2 regions of the Pullulanibacillus sp. KACC 23026 genome follow, and region 1 is predicted to be linked to the other one. Evidence: a T-box and tRNA genes for the amino acid it is inferred to sense, from the RefSeq annotation. Region 1 holds a T-box; the other holds one or more tRNA genes.

Region 1 (4,401 bases):
CTATCAAGACTCGGACGTACAAGCGTTTTTAAAGGCACATCCGGAATCAGCGGATGCGCTTTTGACACGCTATCTATCAAAAGCTTATGAAGTTGCAGAAGCGAACCATAACTGTGCGGCATGTCCAGGGCTTGAGAAATGCCCTAATGTACTACCAGGCTATCAACCTAGTTTGGTTGACGATAAGGGCGGGATTACGGTGACCTACCATCCTTGTTCAATTAAGCTTCAGGTTGAGCAACAGAAACGACAGAAGACCTTGATTAAGAGTTATTATGTTCCTCAAAAAATCCTAAAGGCGACGTTTCGAACGATCGACAGCACGGAACAGGAGCGCAAGGTAGCGTTAAGAGAAGCGGTTCGGTTTGTGGAACATTACTTGCAAGATCCGCAAAGTACGAAAGGTCTGTACTTTTATGGCGACTTTGGAGTCGGGAAAACGCATATTATGGGGGCTATTTTAAATACTTTGGCTGAAAGAGGTCAAGTGGAATCTTTAATGGTTTATACACCTGACTTTTTTAGAGAAATAAAAAATTCGATCCAAGACAGTTCGGTTGAGGACAAGCTTGAGTACATTCGAACGGTTCCTTTGCTTGTTTTAGATGATATTGGGGCAGAGACGATGGGCCCATGGATTCGCGATGATGTTCTTGGAAGCATTCTTCAAAGGCGTGTCATGGAAAATCTCCCAACTCTTTTTACTTCGAATTATAATTTGGATGAATTAGAAGAACATCTTGCTTATTCAAATAAAAGCGGGATTGAGCTCGTTAAAGCCAAACGATTAATGGAGCGGATTCGTCATTATACAGTGGCCGTTTCGCTCAGAGGAAGAAACAGAAGATCAGATATATAGAATGAATGAGAGTGTTCCAAACGCTGACGTTTTGGGGCACTCTTTTTTTGGGGGAGGGGGGCCTGTACGGCTTGTCCTTGCGTCTCTAACCTATGCTCCGAGGCGGGTTGTCTTGAGTTAGTAGTGTGACAAGCTGAGGCAATTTCTAACGGACATGGAGTCCATTAGAAGGTGAAATCGAGGGTGGAAAGGGCGAAAATGGGGCTGTAACGGACTGAGTGTCCGTTACAGCCCCAACTTCAGGAAATGGCGTTCATTCGGGGAAGAAGCTGCATGGAGAAAATTCAAGTAATAGGCTAGTCATTTTTTTGGTTGGGTTCCCATATAGTGTTATAAACGTTGTTGCTTAGGGAGGGGACTGTTTTTGATTGCTGTCAGTTTTGCGTCTCGCGAAGAGGCTGAGGCTTTATATAAAATGCTTGATGATCCTGAGAATCGGACGCTTTTTCATGTCAAGAAGGAGGACATGCAGGTTTTTATTGAAGGAAGTCAGCGTGGGTTAACCACTTATACAAGAGACAAGCTTTCTCAATTGTTAACTCGGTTTATTATTGATTATTATGAGGATCGGTGGTTCTTAGAAATTCTAAAGTCGCAGTTTTATTATACCGATCCGGATGAACAGGCAATGATTCTTGATATTATTCATAGCATCTTAACTGGAGAGCGCGAGGACCTGCCGAATCTTAACCGCCTTCCTAAAAGAGAAGACCTCATTCGAACCTCTATCCAAGATCTGCTTAAAAGTCCAACAACCTTTAGTTTTGAATCAATCGAAACCTTTAGATTGCACCGCTATCATAGCTGGTTATTGCGGATGACGGAGCTTGCGCTTGATGAGTATAAGCTTCAGCAGGAATACGCTTCTTTTGTAGAAAAATTGAGGTTAATCATTCGGAATTATAGTCCGCTGCAGCAAACCATTTATGTTATTGATGAAAAACCGTTCAAACTATATAATGATCGGTTTGAATTAATTGAGAGTGTGCCATCCATAAGATCTTTTTATCCCCTTTTAAAACAATGGGGAATCGAGACAAAGCCGTCTGTTATTCTTAGTCTCATCGGTCTTTCGCCAAAGAAGGTATATGTTTATACCGATCGACCAGATGCGGATGAAATGCTAACGATACAGAAAGTGTTTGAGGAACGCGTGACCTTTCATCCTTTTAAAGAAGCGAAAACTCAGAAATGGAAGGCTTAACTAGAGCACTTGATTTCTTTTATTTTTCTCGCTATAATTACCTACATAATATAACTTAGATCGGCATTGAAGAGGCCAAGAGTTTTCGTTTTTTTGTTTTTTAGAGAGGGAAGGGTTGGTGGAACTTCCTAACAAAGCGAAAATTTACCCCCTCCGAGCTTTGTTGGTGAAAATGAGGTCTTAGGACTTAATGTGTAATCAACAACGGGCATTCCCGTTATCTGGAACCGAGATCTAGCTTCCTTTTATTCAGTTGGAAGTTAGAAACAAGGGTGGAACCACGACATTAAACTCGTCCCTTTTTTGGGGCGGGTTTTTTTGCGTTTAAAAAAAGGTGCGGAAAGCAAATATCGGGGGCAGCTCTTCAAGCCGTGAGACTAATAGGATGGAGTGACAATCATGAGTAATCAGATTCAGATTACCTTTCCGGATGGGGCCGTTAAGTCCTATGAGGCAGGTTCATCAGCAGCAGATATTGCGGGGGCTATTAGTAAAGGCCTGTTAAAACAATCCATTGCAGCTAAATTCAATGGTGAATTAATCGATTTGACGAGACCGCTAACTCGTGATGGTTCTTTAGAAATTTTAAAAGAAGATGCCCCTGAAGCTCTTGAAATGCTGAGACATACCACGACACATGTTATGGCTCAAGCCATCAAGCGCCTCTATGGAAAAGTTAATTTAGGTGTCGGACCGGTTATTGAAGAAGGGTTTTATTATGATGTTGATGTCGTCTCCCAAGCTATCTCAGTCGAAGATCTTCCAAACATTGAAAAAGAAATGCAAAAGATTGTAAACGAAAACCTGCCTGTTGTTCGCGAGGAAGTGTCGCGTGAAGAAGCTTTAAAATTATTTGAAGAAATCGGCGATCCGCTTAAAATCGAATTAATTGAAGCGATTCCTGCCGGAGAAACGTTAACCCTTTACCGTCAAGGCGAATTTGTTGACCTTTGCAGAGGGCCTCATCTTCCATCAACAGGTAAGATCAAAGCTTTCAAATTGTTGAGCTTAGCAGGAGCTTATTGGCGGGGGAACAGCGATAACCAAATGCTTCAGCGCATATATGGAACGGCCTTCTTTAATAAAAAAGAACTTGAAGCGCATCTGAAGGAGCTAGCAGAACGCAAGGAACGCGATCATCGGAAGCTCGGAAAAGAACTTGAGTTATTTACGATTTCTCAAGAAATTGGTCAAGGCTTCCCTGTTTGGCTGCCAAAAGGGGCGACTGTCAGACGTCTTATTGAGCGCTACATTGTCGATAAAGAGTTGTCTTATGGCTATGAGCATGTCTACACAGCCAACTTAGCTAATGTGGAGCTTTACAAAACGAGCGGCCACTGGGAGCATTACCATGAAGATATGTATCCCGTTATGAAAATTGACAATGAAGAGCTGGTTCTTCGTCCAATGAACTGCCCGCACCACATGATGGTGTATAAGCATAAGCTTCACAGCTACCGTGATCTGCCTGTTCGGATTGCTGAACTTGGGACGATGTATCGCTATGAGATGTCAGGAGCCTTAGCCGGTCTTCAACGTGTACGCGCCATGACCTTAAATGACTCCCATATCTTCTGTCGCCCTGAACAAATTCAGGAAGAGTTCTCAAATGTCGTTCGCCTGATTCAAGAGGTATACCGTGACTTTGGAATTGATGATTATTACTTCCGCTTGTCTTACCGTGACAAAGAAAATAAAGAAAAATATGTAGACAAAGATGAAATGTGGGAGAAAGCACAAGGAATGCTGAGACAAGCCATGGATGATATGGGTCTCGACTATGTAGAAGCAGAAGGAGAAGCAGCCTTCTATGGTCCTAAACTGGATGTTCAGGTCCGTACAGCTCTAGGAAAGGATGAGACGCTGTCAACTGTTCAGCTGGACTTCCACCTTCCAGAACGCTTTGAGCTTTCCTACATTGGAGAGGACGGCCAGGAGCATCGCCCGGTTGTTATTCACCGCGGTGTGGTTTCGACCATGGAGCGTTTTGTTGCCTTCTTAATCGAGCAGTATAAAGGGGCATTCCCAACATGGCTTGCGCCTGTTCAAGTCAAAGTTATTCCGGTTAATGCAGTTCATCAGGACTATGCTGAAAAAGTGGCACAGAAGCTTCGTGATCAATTAGTTCGCGTTGAAGTGGACAATCGAAACGAAAAGATGGGCTATAAAATTCGCGAGGCCCAAACGCAAAAAATTCCTTTTATGCTAGTTGTTGGGGATAAAGAAGTTGAAGAGCAAAGTGTCAATGTGCGCAAATACGGAGAAAATCAATCCACAAGCGTGGGTCTTGATGCTTTTACGGACGACCTCGTTCAACAAATTCATAACCATAAATAAA
Region 2 (4,401 bases), 760 kb from region 1:
CGGGCTTAGTGATCCGGTGGCGCCGCATGGAAGGGCCATCGCTCAACGGATAAAAGCTACCCTGGGGATAACAGGCTTATCTCCCCCAAGAGTCCACATCGACGGGGAGGTTTGGCACCTCGATGTCGGCTCATCGCATCCTGGGGCTGAAGTGGGTCCCAAGGGTTGGGCTGTTCGCCCATTAAAGCGGTACGCGAGCTGGGTTCAGAACGTCGTGAGACAGTTCGGTCCCTATCCGTCGCGGGCGTTGGAAATTTGAGAGGAGCTGTCCTTAGTACGAGAGGACCGGGATGGACACACCGCTGGTGTCCCAGTTGTTCCGCCAGGAGCACCGCTGGGTAGCTATGTGTGGACGGGATAAGTGCTGAAAGCATCTAAGCATGAAGCCCCCCTCAAGATGAGATTTCCCATGACTTTAAGTCAGTAAGATCCCTTAGAGATGATGAGGTAGATAGGTCCGAGGTGGAAGTGCGGCAACGCATGGAGCTGACGGATACTAATCGATCGAGGGCTTAACCTTAAATTAGTGTTTGTTTGACTTCCTATCTAGTTTTGAAGGTACGATCCTTCAATTGAATACTTTGTCCGGTGGTTATGGCGAAGAGGTCACACCCGTTCCCATCCCGAACACGGCCGTTAAGCTCTTCAGCGTCGATGGTAGTTGGGGGCTTCCCCCTGCGAGAGTAGAACGCCGCCGGGCAGATTATTTACATAATAAGATGAACTGTAGGTTATTATAGTCTCTATATAATTTAGAATTTCTAATGCAATGGCCCCTTGGTCAAGCGGTTAAGACACCGCCCTTTCACGGCGGTAACACGGGTTCGAATCCCGTAGGGGTCACCAATGGAGGATTAGCTCAGCTGGGAGAGCACCTGCCTTACAAGCAGGGGGTCGGCGGTTCGATCCCGTCATCCTCCACCATTCGTCGCGGGGTGGAGCAGTCTGGTAGCTCGTCGGGCTCATAACCCGAAGGTCGTAGGTTCAAATCCTGCCCCCGCAACCAAATTATTTTAATATGGACCCGTGGTGTAGCGGTTAACATGCCTGCCTGTCACGCAGGAGATCGCCGGTTCGATCCCGGTCGGGTCCGCCATATTATACGGCTCGGTAGCTCAGTCGGTAGAGCAACGAGCATTACACCTTTGAATAAACTACGAGTTGTTTAAAATCATCATAAGTTGACAAGAGATTTTAAACAGAGTTAGTCAAGACCGACACAAAATTTATATGGCTCGGTAGCTCAGTCGGTAGAGCAACGAGCATTACACCTTTGAATAAACTACGAGTTGTTTAAAATCATCATAAGTTGACAAGAGATTTTAAACAGAGTTAGCCAAGACCGACACAAAATTTATATGGCTCGGTAGCTCAGTCGGTAGAGCAACGAGCATTACACCTTTGAATAAACTACGAGTTGTTTAAAATCATCATAAGTTGACAAGAGATTTTAAACAGAGTTAGTCAAGACCGACACAAAATTTATATGGCTCGGTAGCTCAGTCGGTAGAGCAGAGGACTGAAAATCCTCGTGTCGGCGGTTCGATTCCGTCCCGAGCCACCATTAAAATTTATAGGTTATGCCGGCCTAGCTCAATTGGTAGAGCAACTGACTTGTAATCAGTAGGTTGGGGGTTCAAGTCCTCTGGCCGGCACCATGCTTCATTCTATACATGAAGTGTTTCGTGGAGGGATAGCGAAGCGGCCAAACGCGACGGACTGTAAATCCGTTCCCAACGGGTTCGAAGGTTCGAATCCTTCTCCCTCCACTCATCATATGAGCATTAGTAACGACCAAATAAGATTCCCAATTAATCTTCGGGACAGTTCGTTTCTCACTAGTTCTATGATGGCCCATAGCCAAGCGGTAAGGCAACGGATTTTGATTCCGTCATGCCCTGGTTCGAATCCAGGTGGGCCAGCCAAGTTTTGAGCCATTAGCTCAGTCGGTAGAGCATCTGACTTTTAATCAGAGGGTCGAAGGTTCGAATCCTTCATGGCTCACCATCTTAATTTAATATATATGCGGGTGTGGCGGAATGGCAGACGCGCTAGATTTAGGATCTAGTGTCTTTGACGTGGGGGTTCAAGTCCCTTCACCCGCACCATGCGGAAGTAGTTCAGTGGTAGAACATCACCTTGCCAAGGTGGGGGTCGCGGGTTCGAATCCCGTCTTCCGCTCCAATCTTATAGTAATTAGCGCATGCCGGGGTGGCGGAATTGGCAGACGCACAGGACTTAAAATCCTGCGGTAGGTGACTACCGTGCCGGTTCGACTCCGGCCCTCGGCACCAATACTAAAAATAGAATGCGCCCTTAGCTCAATTGGATAGAGCGTCTGACTACGGATCAGAAGGTTGGGGATTCAAGTTCTCCAGGGCGCGCCATTTACGGGAAGTAGCTCAGCTTGGTAGAGCACTTGGTTTGGGACCAAGGGGCCGCAGGTTCAAATCCTGTCTTCCCGATACTCTTAAACAATTCATTTAAGAGAAGAAGATAACTTAAATAAATCAACTTGGCGGAGTAGCTCAGCTGGCTAGAGCGTACGGTTCATACCCGTGAGGTCGTGGGTTCGATTCCCTCCTCCGCTACCAATTAAATCTAGTAGATGCGGGTGTAGTTTAGTGGTAAAACAAGAGCCTTCCAAGCTCTGGTCGTGGGTTCGATTCCCATCACCCGCTCCATCCATTTATTTGAATGTGGGCCTGTAGCTCAGCTGGTTAGAGCGCACGCCTGATAAGCGTGAGGTCGGTGGTTCGAGTCCACTCAGGCCCATTTTAAAAGAACTGCGATAAGCAGTCTTTTTTTCTATTAGAAACATAGCGCCCACGTTTGTGGACGCCTATTTTAATTATGAGGAAACCGTCTGTACGGTCTCATTTAAATAATGCCCGTTTCTCTAGCTACTCTTTAAAAGCTAGGACCAAGGGAGCGGGATTCCCTTTGTTTGAATCTCTCAAATGTCTAAAAAATGGATTTGAAGATCATCCTTTTAGGGTGATCTTTGTTTTACTCATTAGTTTAAGATTTTAGGCAAGGCAGCACGAAAGAATAAGGGAGCTAACCTCCCATGGTGTGTTTTACGCCGCCACCAATTGAATGAAAAATGGTCTGCCTTTTCAAATTGGACTTATTTTCAGGATATTAAATAGGAGGAATGACTTTTATGACCTATAAAATGATTGTTCTAGATTTAGATGATACGCTATTACGTGACGATTTAACGATCTCAGAACGAACAAAACAATCTTTGATGGATGCTCAGGATGCGGGGGTTAAAGTCGTGCTGGCATCTGGCCGGCCGGAAAGTGGTATGCTTCCTATTGCTGAAGAACTGCGGCTAAAGGATTATGGAAGTTTCATTCTTTCTTTTAACGGAGGAAACATCATCAATTGTAGAACGGGCGAAGTCTTGTTCAGTTCGACACTTCCAGTAGAAACCGTGCATGAACTATACGATATTAGTCGTCGTGAAAACGTTTGGATCCATACGTATTTGGGAGACAAGATCATAACAGAAGATCCTAATGAGTACACGGATATAGAAGGGAAATTGACCAATCTGCCAATCGATGTTGTGGACAGTTTTAAAGAGGCCGTCACAGCTCCTGTTGTTAAGGCACTCATGTTAAGGGAACCTGATTTTCTTGCAGGAGTGGAAAAAAAGCTGCAAAAAGAGTTCGACGGTTGCTTAAGTATTATGCGGTCAAAGCCTTTCTTTTTAGAATTTACAGAAGTTGGCGTAACAAAAGGGACAAGCTTAGACAAACTGATTCAAAAGCTTGGCATAAGCCGTGATGAAGTCATTGCTATCGGAGACAGTAATAATGATTTGTCCATGATCCAATTTGCGGGTCTTGGCGTCGCAATGGGGAATGCCACAGAAGAAATTAAAGCTCATGCCGATTTTATCACAGATACCAATATGAATGATGGTGTTGCGAAAGTGGTAGAATCGTTTATTTTAAAGACTGAAACGGTTCAAAGTTAAATGTTTTTAATAGAAGTAAACAAACTTTATAATCTTGAATAGATTATGTAAAAGAAGCAGGCCTCATTTATAGGGGTCTGCTCTTTTTTTATAAAATAAAAAATGTCATCGCGTTTATCCTGTTGTCTCTAATCGATTTTTCTTTGCTCTAGATTGCGTGTACATTAAACTGTCGTTAGTTTTAATCACAAATCAATTGACAGATTTGTTTGATTGTTTTACGATGAAGTGGATACGAGATCGTACTAAAGTTAAGTGGGGAGACATATGCTATTTACACAAGTGATGCCTACAGAGGCACGAGACAAATTATTTTTCTCGGCGATCAACTTGTTTACTGAAAAAGGATATATGGAGACGTCCGTGCTGGATTTAGTGGAACAAGCGCGAGTATCTAAATCCACGTTTTA

The links. The T-box of region 1 lies ahead of thrS (threonine--tRNA ligase). A T-box ahead of a tRNA ligase gene usually reads a tRNA of that ligase, here a tRNA-Thr.
Region 2: it has a tRNA-Thr gene. The T-box ahead of thrS (threonine--tRNA ligase) is inferred to sense a tRNA for this amino acid. The anticodon was not compared.

What each region holds. Positions count from the first base shown of each region.
Region 1 is NZ_CP119107.1:1,364,698-1,369,098, forward strand. Features, by position in the region: gene dnaI (primosomal protein DnaI) at 1-859, shown strand, start outside; gene ytxC (sporulation protein YtxC) at 1,224-2,063, shown strand; T-box leader at 2,121-2,366, shown strand; gene thrS (threonine--tRNA ligase) at 2,463-4,400, shown strand.
Region 2 is NZ_CP119107.1:2,124,783-2,129,183, forward strand. Features, by position in the region: rRNA gene PU629_RS09970 (23S ribosomal RNA) at 1-520, shown strand, start outside; rRNA gene rrf (5S ribosomal RNA) at 585-700, shown strand; tRNA gene PU629_RS09980 (tRNA-Glu) at 772-846, shown strand; tRNA gene PU629_RS09985 (tRNA-Val) at 849-924, shown strand; tRNA gene PU629_RS09990 (tRNA-Met) at 930-1,006, shown strand; tRNA gene PU629_RS09995 (tRNA-Asp) at 1,021-1,096, shown strand; tRNA gene PU629_RS10000 (tRNA-Phe) at 1,489-1,564, shown strand; tRNA gene PU629_RS10005 (tRNA-Thr) at 1,583-1,658, shown strand; tRNA gene PU629_RS10010 (tRNA-Tyr) at 1,688-1,769, shown strand; tRNA gene PU629_RS10015 (tRNA-Gln) at 1,851-1,925, shown strand; tRNA gene PU629_RS10020 (tRNA-Lys) at 1,932-2,007, shown strand; tRNA gene PU629_RS10025 (tRNA-Leu) at 2,026-2,108, shown strand; tRNA gene PU629_RS10030 (tRNA-Gly) at 2,110-2,184, shown strand; tRNA gene PU629_RS10035 (tRNA-Leu) at 2,206-2,294, shown strand; tRNA gene PU629_RS10040 (tRNA-Arg) at 2,311-2,387, shown strand; tRNA gene PU629_RS10045 (tRNA-Pro) at 2,392-2,465, shown strand; tRNA gene PU629_RS10050 (tRNA-Met) at 2,518-2,594, shown strand; tRNA gene PU629_RS10055 (tRNA-Gly) at 2,611-2,684, shown strand; tRNA gene PU629_RS10060 (tRNA-Ile) at 2,702-2,775, shown strand; gene PU629_RS10065 (Cof-type HAD-IIB family hydrolase) at 3,167-3,991, shown strand; gene PU629_RS10070 (TetR/AcrR family transcriptional regulator) at 4,259-4,401, shown strand, end outside.